Regions from separate parts of the Lysinibacillus sp. NPDC056220 genome, predicted to be linked through region 3. Evidence: riboswitches for the same ligand, from Rfam matches in the RefSeq annotation. Region 3 holds a riboswitch; each other region holds the start of a gene.

Region 1 (4,553 bases), on a different contig from region 3:
GAGCCTAATGAACGCGGAGCAGGAATTACCTTTAGTAATGCCTGTCATGCCGATGATTTATCAGTGGGCAACCAGCGTCTCGTTGAGAAGCACTTGTTTGAGCGTGATCATCACGGCTTACTCACAGGCTACGCCGTCACAGATATTCATTTTACGCTATTAACGGGGCGTGGTCACAATGAGCATACCTCTGGTGGTGATTTCCGAGAAGCTACTTTCCGAGCACTACGTCAAGGACTAGAACAAGCACAGAACATCCTGCTTGAGCCATATTATCGCTTTAAAATGAAAGCTTCCAATGATTTTATTGGCCGTATGATGACTGACATTCAACAGGCTGCCGGCACATTCGACGACCCAGACCTCACCGAAACTGACGTTGTTTTGACAGGACGTGCACCTGTAGCAACCTTTATGAGCTATAGCACAATCTTTGCTGCCTATACCAATGGGAAAGGCTCACTTACCCTCCAATTTGATGGCTATGATGTGTGTCATAATGCAGAAGAAGTAATAGGCCAGATAGGCTATGATAAAAATGCGGACCCTGAATACAGTTCTTCCAGCATTTTTTGCGCTAAAGGCAAAGGCTATACTGTCCCTTGGCAAGAGGCTCAAGCAGCCATGCACTGTCAGGGATAAGTCAAGTAAAGTATTTGCAAGGACGGTGTGTTAGGCTAATAGCCTCAGATGAAGCATGATACGCTGGCATAAATAAAACAAGCCCTCCGCTTCATGGAGGGCTTGTTTTCATATCGCACCGACAGCTTTCTTTGAGGGCTTATGGACCTGATAAGCAGGTTCAACCACCACATAGCCCTGCGTATTAGTGAAGTCGATTAAAACTTTACCAGGCTGACTTTTTAATATTTGTAGTTGATCAATTAATGTTAACAATAGCTCATGGCCGTTCCCTCGTGGATGCCAATTTAAGTGATCACCATTTAACTCCTGAACCGCATCCAGAAATTGTTTATATTCCTGCTGCGCGAATGCGATTAGTTGATCCTGATGAGAAATTTCCATTAAATCATTTATATAAGTTTCATAAAAACGTATAACAATGGAGCATAGTAAATCATTGACACGTGCAGCGCTTAACACGGGATTGGGCTCTTGTGAAAGGCGATCAAGGTTAGGCTTTGCTCGTGTTGAATCAATGCGTGTAATTAAGTGATACGGCTCCCCGTTCACCTCATATATAATAGGGTTCGTCGGCATATACATCATAAAGCTATTCGTCTTCGTTTTCAGTTGATCCGTTAACGTTGCCAGAGCAAAAAGATGGCCTTCTACCTCACCATTTCTTATCCAAATAATGTCTTTATTATATAAAATTCGCTCAAAAAAGCGGTTGTTGCGAATCAGCTTCGTTGCTAATAATTGATCAATCAGTGATTCAACCACCATTCTTGTTTTCGCTTTTTTAGCAATTTCTGTCCTTGGCTGCTTACAAATGGTCATATCTACAAAAGGCGTTTCCTGTGTTATCGTTTCATGAATATTCATCCTATGTGCATCCCCTTTGCGTACATATTTTCAAAACAAAAAGGACTTCCTTCTATGTTTGAGGAAATCCTTCGCTTTAATGTGATTCATCACACAATGCCAAACAAACCCTAAGTAAATGTGAAGGAGTTCGAAAATGAACCCTTTCATGAACTTTGGGCGTTTGACGTACTGTGACGAACAGAGCATTCTGTTTTGTCAACATGCCACCTCCTATTCCTCGTAGGTTTATGGTGTGTACTCATAACAGGCAGGTATCCTGACTCATGGTCATCGCCACTTTTCCCCTTCCCATCATTTGACAGTGGTTGCTGAAAAGTCGCTCACATTTACAGTTGCGGGACAGTGTCGGATTCACACCGACTTCCCTTTTAAGCAAATTGCACGCAATTTACACCTATTACTACACGCTATTCAATTGTCATAGGAATCGGGTGTACTCCACATTCCTATTAGATTACTAAAATCAATTGTAAAGTAGTGGATTTCTAAAGTCAAATATCACAATATTTTCCAAACCATTTCTTCACTTAATCTTACAAACTCTGAAATTCTGACAACATGTCTTCCTATTTACTTTGATGGTATGATACTTCCTCAGCTTCATGCGGGTCATCTCTTTCGAAATCCCCTCGGATTTTCTACGCAGCATAATACTTAATAGCTTCAATTTCTTTACCGCTATACGTTCTGGTCTTTTCCAACGAATCAGCAAAATGGTCGTCTTTTTCACATATTAAATCAGCGAAACTAGTTAATGTTTTGTCCTAATACGTCCTTTACCGAATATCTTCTTTTTAACATCCGTATCACCTTCATCTATTATTCGACGTATATACTCGCATGAGAATAAATTTTAGCGAATGATTAACGGCTTTTAAAAAAGGATTTACGACACTTTTAATTTAGGTTATTAGTTATGTAATATTTGATAAAATGAGTTACGAGGGCAGGGGATTCCTGCGCTCATTTTTTTAACGCAAAACCGCGAGTTAAATCGGGATAAGACACTTGCATCATTTTGAAATACTAACATAAACAACCTATAAACGCACCTCAGACAAACCTATACGCACAACTACGCGATTCAACGATTCTCGCTACATCTGACAGCGTTGAGTGATGTAACTAAAGAGTAATAACTTCACCAGAGTATTGTCTTAATTGTTCAATGGCTACGGTTACGGCTACTTCCTCAGTCTCAATCAAACTCAATCCTTTTTTAATAGGACTCCAAAATTCATATCCGCAGTCTTCTTGCCACATATATACGTCTGTTGTAAAAAGACCATCTCTCCGTTTTATAATTTGAACTTTATATTGATGACTTGGAGACATTATTTCCTTTAGCATCTGTTCCATCGTTTCACCATCTTTACAAATAGTAATGTGTATAACTATTATTCTTCAAAAAGAAAAAAGCTTTGAGCAAAATCTTAAAAACAGGGGGCTTGGGAAGGTCATGCATTTTCAACACAAAAAAAGAGGTTTATGGTGTGTATTCGTAACAGGCTGGTATCCTGACTCATGGCCATTTCCACTTTTCCTCTTCCCGTCCAACTTAAAACGGTATTTTCTAAGGTCAAATACTAAGCTAAGCACCAGTAATTGAATAAAAAAGGATAATAGACAATACTGCAAAGGTTTGAATGATAATCCCGATCACGCTACAAATTAAACCAGAAATTGCCAAACCTCTGCCATTTTCATTGCTTTTAGCAATTTCCTTTGTTGACATTCTTGATAAAACTACTCCGAAAATCCCAAGAACTAATCCAATAAATGGTACGATGATAGAAAGAATACCAAGCGTTAATGAAATGATAGATTTATTATTCATTTCAATTTTTTCAACCATTTCCATTACCCCCCAACAATCTAATGTTACGAATAACACTTCTTCAAAAAACAGTTCCATCCATTGAATTCTATCAATATTATTGAAATATATCTATTATTTTACAATATAAAAGGTTATGCGTAAGGGAGAACCAGTCAGCATTTCTTTGCTAATTTCTAAGCTCTGTGCGCTTGCTCCCTAATTGGAACGGGGCGACAGCATACACCCCTCACATAGTAATTTCCCCATCCCTATTCCCCCTTTCTAAGCACAGCCAAAAAAGCCTCGCATCTATGCGGGCTTTGTATGTGATTCGTGATTGTGGCTTTATTTCATTATTACGAGACTAAAACATACTGCGCTAAAACACTTTGCACTTTATAAATATTGGTCGCCTTATTGAAGCTTTTTTGGATAGGTAGCGAACTGCCTGATACCCATATTTTTAGCTCTGCGTCTAAATCAAATGTACCAGCCGTTTCTACTGAAAAATGAATAATATTTTTATAGGGGATCGAATGGTATTCCGTTTTCTTACCAGTAACTCCTTGCTTATCAATGAGGATTAATCGTTTATTCGTAAAAATAAATATGTCTCTAATAATTTTATAGGCATTTTTGATGGTTTCGTTTGGAATTAATAAATCTTTGACCTCCTCCTGTAATTTTTCAAAATTCACCTCGCTTGCATTGCCGATTAATCCATCAAATAAGCCCATTCTTTATCCCCTTTCAGCTTTTGTTTGTTTAATATATTATGAAGAGAACCGGGCTACGACTCCAAGTTTTGGTATTATTTTTTCTGTAAGGAGGGGGTTCATTGCGAGCATTTCTATTTATTATCATGTCCCTCCTAGCTACAGTTGTTTTAGGCTGTACGGATAAAGAGCTAGCAGTGGGCAAATTGGCGAAGGTCAGCATTTCTAACGGCGAAGGATTTGACACTGTGAATACTGATTTTATCTAAGAATATGAGGATGAAGAGTCTCTTGAAATGTTCCATGAAGTCATTACTACTGCTGTGAGAAATAAGGAAATTGTTAATATGGCTACCCCTCCATATGATGTACAAGTAGTGGATATATATGGCTTCCATCTATGGGTAGGGGAAATGGGTCAAAAGGGAACGTTGATGAACGTGAAGGATACCCATACGATTTATAGCATCTCTGAAGATTTGATTGCCCCACTTAGATCATTGCTG
Region 2 (4,553 bases), on a different contig from region 3:
TAGATGCAGGTGCCGAATGGATTCAAATAGAGGAGCCATCTTTAGTGACGACACTTGACTCAGCAGAACTGAAGCTAGTTCAAGAAATCTATGCTCAATTGATGATGACAGTTCCAGCAGCAAAACTAATGCTACAAACATACTTTGAAGCATTATGCTCCTATGAAACATTAATTACACTGCCTGTACAAGGATTTGGCTTAGATTTTGTACATGGCTATAAAGGGAATATGGAGTCACTTCGACAATATGGTTTCCCTCCAGATAAAGTTTTAGCCATTGGGGTGGTCAATGGTCGTGATATATGGCGTTCAAACCTAGCGGAAGCGAATGCCATGATTCAAGCAATTGAAAAACTAAGTGATGCTAAGGAATTGTGGATTCAACCTTCAAGTAACCTGCAACATGTACCAATATCTACTTCATTTGAAAAGAAGTTGGACCCTGTTCTCAAACAAGCACTGGCGTTTGCCGATGAAAAAATCGAAGAGATTACTGAGCTAACTAAATATAGAAAGGGTCAAAACGGAACTCGACGTCATAATTTCTCAGAAAGTATGAAAGCCATTGAAGCACTAAAAAATCATCCGATTCGTCAAAATAAGATGATCCAGCAAGCCGTTCAATCCGTCTCCACAAAGGATTTTGAGCGACATAGTGATTTTAGTCAACGTCAAAAATTACAGCAGCAGGCGTTAGCCTTACCACTATTCCCTACAACAACAATCGGTAGCTTTCCTCAATCTGATGAGGTGAAGAGAAATCGGAATGCTTGGCGAAAGAAACAAATATCGAATACAGACTATGAAGCATTTATTGAACTGGAAACAAAGCGCTGGATTCACTTGCAGGAGGATATGGATATAGATGTACTGGTTCATGGAGAATTTGAACGGACAGACATGGTCGAGTATTTCGGTGAAAAACTGACGGGCTTTGCCTTTACTGAAAAAGCATGGGTGGTTTCGTATGGTTCTCGCTGTGTGAAGCCTCCGATTATTTATGGAGATGTTGAATGGACTTCATCCATTACCGTGAAAGAGTCAGCGTATGCCCAAAGCTTAACGAAGCGCTTTGTCAAAGGGATGCTGACAGGGCCAGTGACCATTTTAAATTGGTCCTTTGTACGTGATGATATTTCTCGGAAAGATGTGGCCTATCAAATTGCTTTAGCACTTTGTAAGGAAGTGAAAGCACTAGAAACGGCAGGTATCTCCATTATTCAAGTGGATGAACCAGCACTAAGAGAAGGGCTACCTCTTCGTAAAGAAAATTGGGGGGCTTACCTAGACTGGGCAATCAATGCCTTCAAACTTGCTACCTCGAGTGTAAAAGATACAACACAAATTCATACACATATGTGTTACTGCGAATTTAACGATTTCATAGAACCCATTAGTGCGCTAGATGCTGATGTGATTTCTATTGAAACATCACGAAGCCATGGAGAGCTTATTTCTTCACTTCAAGTGCATCCTTATACAAAAGGGATTGGATTAGGTGTATACGATATTCATAGTCCACGTGTGCCGAGTGAGGGAGAAATGTTAGCCATCATGAGAGATAGTTTACAAGTTTTAGACAAACATCAATTTTGGATTAATCCGGACTGTGGCTTAAAAACAAGGAAAGAGCCAGAAACAATAGCGGCTTTAGCTAATATGGTGGCTGCTACCAAACTATTGCGTCAGGAGGTGAAGGAATCTATATCGAGATAACGAGAGATAAAAGGAGTTAAGCAAAGATCAGGTTATCTGCCTGGTCTTTTTGTATCTGTTTATTATATTCAGAAAATAAAATTGACGTGAACATTTGAGCATGTTATGTTTATTACTAATTTCAAATATTGCATTACAAGTTTGAATGAAATTATTTTTCGTTCGATTAAAAGGAAAATGGGTGTAAATCCCATGCTGTCCCGCAGCTGTAAATGAGGAGTTTTGTTTCGATGACCACTGAGTTTTTTCTTGGGAAGGTGAAGCAAAATGATGATTCATAAGCCAGAATGCCTGCTTGTAAGAAGATTCATTGATGATCTACGAAAGATAGGGAGATGGATGGTAGCTTACGTATTGTAGGTTTATCTGTCCTTATTCTTGTAGAATAAGGTTTTTTTATGCCTTCTTTCTATTCAATTTGTAGATATGAACAGGGAATAGAGATAGGAGATAAAAAATGAGATGGACGAAGTATTTACTGCCTTACATGCTTGTTTTGACCTTCAGTTTTCTTGCAGGTTGTACAAGCACGGAAAAAGACAAAGGAAACTCAGCATCAACTGAACAGACAGATGAAAAAATGATTACGATTGGTTGGCCATTAGATGTAGGCCCATTAAACCCCCATACATATTTACCAAATCAGATGACTGCTCAAGCAATGGTTTATGAATCTTTAGTGGCGTATAACGATGATGGGACAATTACGCCAAAGCTAGCAGAAAGCTGGGTCATCTCAGAGGATAAAACTGCTTATACGTTCCATTTACGCAAGGATGTTAACTATTCGGATGGGACTGCCTTTAATGCTGATAATGTGATTCGCAATTTTGATGCGGTATTAGCGAATCGTGACATGCATTCTTGGATGGGCATGGTCAACCATATAAAAGAGGTCGTCAAAGTAGATGAATCAACAATACGTTTGCAATTAGACGAACCGTATTACCCTGTGTTAAACGAATTAGCCTTTGTCAGACCATTCCGTTTTTTAGGGGATAATGGCTTCCCAGACGGCGATAAGACAAATGATTCCATTCAATCAGCTATTGGCACAGGGCCATGGGTTTTAACCGACTATAAAAAAGATGAATATGCTTTATTTAGCCGTAATGAACATTATTGGGGAGAAAAGCCTCTCGTAGATAAAATAAAGGTTAAAATCATCCCAAATTCGGAATCCATTTCGTTAGCCTTTGAAAATGAAGAATTAGATGTCATTTATGGGCGAGGGGTTATTAGCTTAGATAACTATACGTATTTAAGAGATAGTGGCAAATATAAAACAGCTACATCTGAGCCACTGTCTACAAAAGCATTACTGTTCAATACACAGTCTGGACCGTTAGCTGAGCTAAAGGTTCGACAAGCAATGCAATATGCTATCAATAAGGAACAAATGGTAGAAAGCATTACACATGGTACAGAAAAAGTGGCTAACACGCTATTTTGGGAAGCAATTCCATATGCCAATATTGATTTAGCCCCCATTATATATAATCCTGAAAAAGCACAGAAATTGCTAGATGAAGCGGGATGGACGCTACAGAAGGGTGAAAAAATTCGTTCAAAAAATGGTCAACCCCTTACATTAGATTTAATCTATATTGCTACTGATGCCATTCAAAAACCTATGGCAGAGTTAATGCAGGGCGAGCTAGCGAAAATAGGCGTACAGTTAAATATTGAAGGCGCCGATGTGATGGTCGGTCTGCAAAAATTAATGGATGATCAGGTTGATATTAACTTCTGGCGAACTAATGGACCGCCGACTGATCCACATAGCTTTGCAAATGAATCAGCTACACCAAATGCTAGTGGTGTTTATGAAGCAAAATTAGGCTTACCAAATACTCAAGAAATCGATACTAACATACATCAATTATTAGTCGGGACCGATGAAGAAGAACGCGTGCAGCTATACACGGATATTTTAACAATGTTCCACAAACAAGCATTGTTCTATCCAATATCGTATGAAACGAATCAAGTTATTTATCAACCATATATGAAGGATTTTGCACCACGTGCTTCTGAGTATGACATTCCATATGCACAAATGGATAAAGAAAACTAAGTATGAAAGAGAGAGTGTGTCGAACCAGGACAACTCTCTTTTTATCATCGGATGAAATAGGAAGTGACGACATGTACGAATCGACTTGGATGTTTTGTGTAAAAAGAATTCTCACACTTCCATTTGTATTAGTAGGCGTATCTATTCTGACCTTTGTGTTTATTCGTTTCGTACCAGTAGAACCAGCAGAGGTCATTCTTCGACTTGCAAGAATAGCCCCAACACCAGAGGCTATACAAGCTTTACGAGAAGAATTAGGGACAGATAAGCCTTTTATCATGCAATATCTGCTATGGGTAAAAGGCGTTTTACAGCTAGACTTTGGGACATCTTTTGTTAGTAAATTACCCGTTGGTGATGAGCTATTTGCTAAGCTACCCGCTACCATCGAATTAGCTTTAGTAGCATTTATCCTTATTTTAACCTTTAGTATTCCATTAGGGGTTGTGAGCGCATTATATAAGCATTCCTTTATCGATAAAATCATTCGATTATTTACAGTCCTAAGTGTTTCCATTCCAACATTTTGGTTAGGGTTTATCCTACTTTATCTATTCAGTTTAAAACTTGGGATTTTTCCGACGAATGGAAAAGGTTCAGGAGCACATTTAGTTTTACCAGCTTTCACATTAGCTTTACCTACAATCGGATTGTTCTCACAGTTTATCCGCTCTGCCATCATTGAAGAATACGAGCAGCCCTATGTAAAATATGCACAGCTTAGAGGCTTAAAAAAATCGGTCATTCTCATCCGACAC
Region 3 (4,553 bases):
GGATCATTGCTTTTTGGTAAGGAGCATGAAGAAAAGGCTGGGAGTATTGGTCAACGTGCACCTTTAGGTACAGAGATACGTATTGTTAACGACCATGGCGAAGATGTACCAGCAGGAGAAGTAGGGGAAATCGTTTTATTTGGTGAGGGTAATATGCTCGGTTACTACAGAGATGAAGTGGCAACCAATGCGGCATTTATAGGCGGCTGGTTAAAAACAGGGGATCTCGCTCGTATGGATGAAGACGGTTTTATTTGGATTGTTGATCGAAAGAAAGATGTGATTATTTCTGGTGGAGTCAATATTTACCCGAAAGAAATAGAAGATTGCCTTTTAAGCTTTGAGGGGATATTTGAAGCGGCAGTAATTGGTGTTCCACATCCACAATGGGGTGAGACAGTGAAGGCTGTTTATTCGGCTAAACAGGATATTGATGAAGATGCTCTAAAAGATTTTTTAGAGGGGCGGCTTGCTAAGTATAAATTACCACGTATTTTTGAAAAAGTGGAAGCGCTACCACGGAATGCCTCAGGCAAAATTTTAAAGCAATCTTTGAAAGGACAAGAGGTGAGATAGCATGAAAGTTTTACAACAGGAAATAGCACGTACAAGCAATTTCTTTACAGGTGATGAAACGCTTCAGAAAGTGTTGGAAATGATGTTGGGTAAAGAATTTTCATCTTATGCGCATCGAGAATTGACGGACTTTGGTGAGCTATGTGCTGGCGCTATAGACGTGAGGGCGAAACATACCGATCGACAAGGGGAGCCTCGCCTTCAAAGGTATAATGCCTATGGTGAAGAGGTCTCAGAGGTGTGGGTCAATGACGGCTACAAAAAAACAATTGAAGAGACATATAATACGGGTATTGTTGGTTATGTGCATAAGGATATTCCCCAACTAGGTCACAAGGGGAATTATGTCTATAGCTTTGCGCAAGGTTATTTACTGTCACATGCAGAGCCCGGTTTTTATTGCCCTGTGACATTAACGATGGCCACTGCCTATTTATTAGACCATTATGCAGAGGAAGAAGTTAAGCAGCGTTTCTTACCACATGTTTGTGCAACAGGCGATTTAGAGCTATATGAGGGGGCGACATTTTTAACAGAACGTCAAGGAGGCTCAGATGTTGGTGCAAATGTAGTAGAAGCAAAACTTGTAGGGAATGAGTACCGCCTCTATGGTGAAAAGTATTTCGCGTCTAATGCTGGAATGTGTGGGGTTGCAATGGTGTTGGCACGAATAGCGGGTGCACAAGCAGGCTCTAAAGGATTAACTCTATTTGTAGTTCCATGGCGAAATGAAGATGGATCGGTTAACCATCTTCGTATTCGACGACTCAAAGATAAATTAGGTGTGAAAGCCGTTCCATCTGGTGAGGTAGAGTTTGATGGAGCACTCGCCTATGTAGTTGGTGATCCAAATAAAGGGATTTATTATATGTTGGAGGCGCTTAATTTATCAAGAATTTGTAATGCAGTGGCATCCATTGGTATTATGCGCCGTGGCTTCTTGGAGGCGAAGCATTATGTGTCAAATCGATATGCCTTTGGTAAACCTTTAACACAGTACCCTATGATTCAGGATACATTGGGTAAATATGCTGCTAAGCTGCATGTTGAAGTAGCCACGATTTTTGATCTTATTCAATTATACGACAAAGTGACAAGTGGTCAGGGGACAGAACAAGACATCATAATGAATCGTTTATATATTGCCATTATGAAAAAGGAAACGGCAGAGCAGGCAGTTCATTATGCAAGTGAAGCAATTGAGCTACATGGCGGGAATGGCTATATTGAAGACTTTGTAACACCACGCTTACTAAGGGATGCGCAAGTGTTGACTGTATGGGAGGGTACGGCTAATATACTAGCGTTGGAGCTTATTCGCTTAGTGGATAAATACAGAGCACATGAATTGTTTGTTCAAGAGATGAGCGAGCGATTAGAAGTATTAACAGACCATTCATTAGTGAAAATCGTTCAAGAGCAATTAACTAAACTATCGGCAACATTACAAATTTTTAGTGCTCTCGATGAAGCTACAAAAACGTTTGAAGCAAAGGATGTTGCCCAAAAAATGGCTCATTTATATGAAAGTGTCATCGCAGTTGAATGGGCACAAAAATTTGGTGGGAAATATGAAAAACTTGCAGATGTTTATTTAGAGCAAACTTGGTCATTACGACCGATTGGTGCTTCGATGAAAACCGTACAGTATTTTGATGAAATTGTCTAACAACCTTTGGAGTCGCCTTGATATAGAGGCGACTTCTTTTAATTTCATGTATAATATAATTCAACTGAATATTATAAAGGTTCTTTACTTATGTAAAGTGAAAAGGGAAATCGGTGTAATTCCGATGCGGTCCCGCCACTGTAAGTGTGAGTTTTTTCAAATAATGCCACTGAAAATTTCGGGAAGGCTTGAAAAAACGTAATGAGCACAAGCCAGGAGACCTGCCTTTATAGCATAGACATGACAGCCTACGAGGATAGGATGGTGGATTTTGTATCAGTTTTTTGGTGCGATTTTGACCCCTCATCATTCGAAGATGAGGGGTCTTATTTTGATGGAAGAACACTTCTAACACATGAACGCACAAATCTACGAAGGAGGATTCACATGAAGAAATTTTGGAAAATAGGAGTATCGGCATTTTTAACGATAGGGTTGCTAGCAGCTTGTGGACAAGAGGCGAAAAATGACAAGTCCGCAGCTACAGAGGAGCAAACACAACAAGAAACGTCTAAGGTGGAAGAGGCAACATTTCCAATAACTATAACGGATGCTATTGGAAAGGAGATGACTCTAGAGGCCCCTCCTGAGAAAATAGTGTCACTTATTCCAAGTAATACAGAGATATTATTTGGCCTAGGTTTAAAGGATGAAATAGTCGGGGTTACAGACAATGACGATTATCCACCAGAGGTAGCTGAAAAGGATAAGGTTGGTGGCATGGAGTACAATATTGAACAAATTATTGCCTTAAAGCCAGACATCGTTTTTGCACATGAATCTAGCATGTCTCTTTCAGAATCAGCCATTGCACAACTTGAATCGGCGGGCGTGAAAGTATTTGTTGTAAAAAATGCCCAGAATTTTAATGAAACCTATACAACGATTGAACAGCTTGGTCGTGCCACAGGGAAATTACCAGAGGCTGAAAACATCATTGCTGACATGAAGGCGAAAGTAGAAGCAGTACAGGAGAAAGTGAAAGACGTTGAACCTAAGAATGTTTTTGTAGAGGCCTCTGATGAACCTAATATTTATACAGCTGGTCAAGGCACATTTATGAACGCAATGTTGGAGATGATTCATGCAAAAAATGTAGCAGCAGATGGTGATAATTGGTATGAAATTAGTGCAGAACAAATTATCACAAAAAATCCAGATGTCATCGTGGTGACATATAGCTATGTACCTGATATTTTAACAAAAATACCAAAGCGTGCTGGTTTCGATACAATAAATGCAGTGAAAAATAATGCCATTGTGCAAGTAGATGAAAGCACAACAAGCCGTCAAGGACCGCGTTTAGCGGATGGTCTTGAGGAGTTAGCAAAAGCCATCTACCCTGAGGTATTTAAGTGAAAAAAGTAGTAACAGCCTATGTATTAACATGTACGCTTTTTATCATTAGCATTTGGTGTGGCGTAGCTATAGGCTCTGTTCATATTCCGATAGAAGTGCTGTGGAATCAGTCAGTTGATGAAACGGCTGCCAATATCTTTTGGAAAATTCGCTTGCCTCGTGTGCTTTTAGCAGGGCTAGTAGGGGCTGCTCTCGCTATTGCGGGAGCAGCTTTCCAGGGCTTGCTAAAAAATCCGCTAGCAGATCCATATACATTAGGTATTTCATCCGGTGCTTCTGTCGGTGCAGTCATGACAATTTTTTTTAATATTTCGATACCTGTTGTAGGCTTGTATGCCTTACCTACCTTTAGCATGATAGGCGCAATCATTACAATGGTTGTAGTTATGAGCTTTGCTAGAATAGTAGACCGTTCGCTAAAGATGGAAACCCTTATTTTAACGGGCGTTATCTTTAGTTCATTTTTAGGGTCGTTAATCTCGTTAATGATTGCCTTATCGGGAGAGGAGCTACGCCAAGTAATCGGCTGGCTACTGGGTTCTGTATCTATGCGTGGTTGGCCGTATGTTCAAATGATTATCCCATTCGTTATTGTGGGTTCCCTTATGCTGTGGACGCAGAGACGTGAGCTTAATGTTTTATTATATGGGGAAGAAAGAGCGAAGCATTTAGGTGTCAATGTAAAACGTAGTAAGTATTTGATTTTAGTAGGTGGTTCTATGCTGACTGGAGCAGCGGTAGCTGTTTCAGGCACAATTGGCTTTGTAGGGTTGGTTGTACCACATATGACAAGAATGATTTGGGGTTCTGATCACCGTCATTTACTGCCATTATCATTTTTTAATGGTGCAACATTACTTATAATTTGTGATTTAGTCGCAAGAACAATCATCCTGCCAAGGGAACTGCCCATTGGTGTCATTACTGCATTTATTGGAGCGCCTGTTTT

What was found. A riboswitch is a leader RNA that binds a small molecule or an ion and turns the genes downstream of it on or off. The one in region 3 is predicted to bind cobalamin.
Region 1: linked by a shared signal. The riboswitch ahead of ACOZBY_RS11725 (hypothetical protein) and the one ahead of ACOZBY_RS04700 (ABC transporter substrate-binding protein) in region 3 are both predicted to bind cobalamin.
Region 2: linked by a shared signal. The riboswitch ahead of nikA (nickel ABC transporter substrate-binding protein) and the one ahead of ACOZBY_RS04700 (ABC transporter substrate-binding protein) in region 3 are both predicted to bind cobalamin.

What each region holds. Positions count from the first base shown of each region.
Region 1 is NZ_JBMOXD010000003.1:336,916-341,468, forward strand. Features, by position in the region: gene ACOZBY_RS11720 (GTP-binding protein) at 1-642, shown strand, start outside; gene ACOZBY_RS11725 (hypothetical protein) at 751-1,509, opposite strand; cobalamin riboswitch at 1,742-1,925, opposite strand; gene ACOZBY_RS11730 (hypothetical protein) at 2,638-2,871, opposite strand; gene ACOZBY_RS11735 (DUF4190 domain-containing protein) at 3,104-3,367, opposite strand; gene ACOZBY_RS11740 (PH domain-containing protein) at 3,688-4,068, opposite strand; gene ACOZBY_RS11745 (hypothetical protein) at 4,170-4,316, shown strand; gene ACOZBY_RS11750 (hypothetical protein) at 4,344-4,553, shown strand, end outside.
Region 2 is NZ_JBMOXD010000003.1:82,868-87,420, forward strand. Features, by position in the region: gene metE (5-methyltetrahydropteroyltriglutamate--homocysteine S-methyltransferase) at 1-1,718, shown strand, start outside; cobalamin riboswitch at 1,839-2,031, shown strand; gene nikA (nickel ABC transporter substrate-binding protein) at 2,176-3,795, shown strand; gene nikB (nickel ABC transporter permease) at 3,867-4,553, shown strand, end outside.
Region 3 is NZ_JBMOXD010000001.1:997,093-1,001,645, reverse strand. Features, by position in the region: gene ACOZBY_RS04710 (class I adenylate-forming enzyme family protein) at 1-576, shown strand, start outside; gene ACOZBY_RS04705 (acyl-CoA dehydrogenase family protein) at 578-2,245, shown strand; cobalamin riboswitch at 2,306-2,488, shown strand; gene ACOZBY_RS04700 (ABC transporter substrate-binding protein) at 2,633-3,604, shown strand; gene ACOZBY_RS04695 (FecCD family ABC transporter permease) at 3,601-4,553, shown strand, end outside.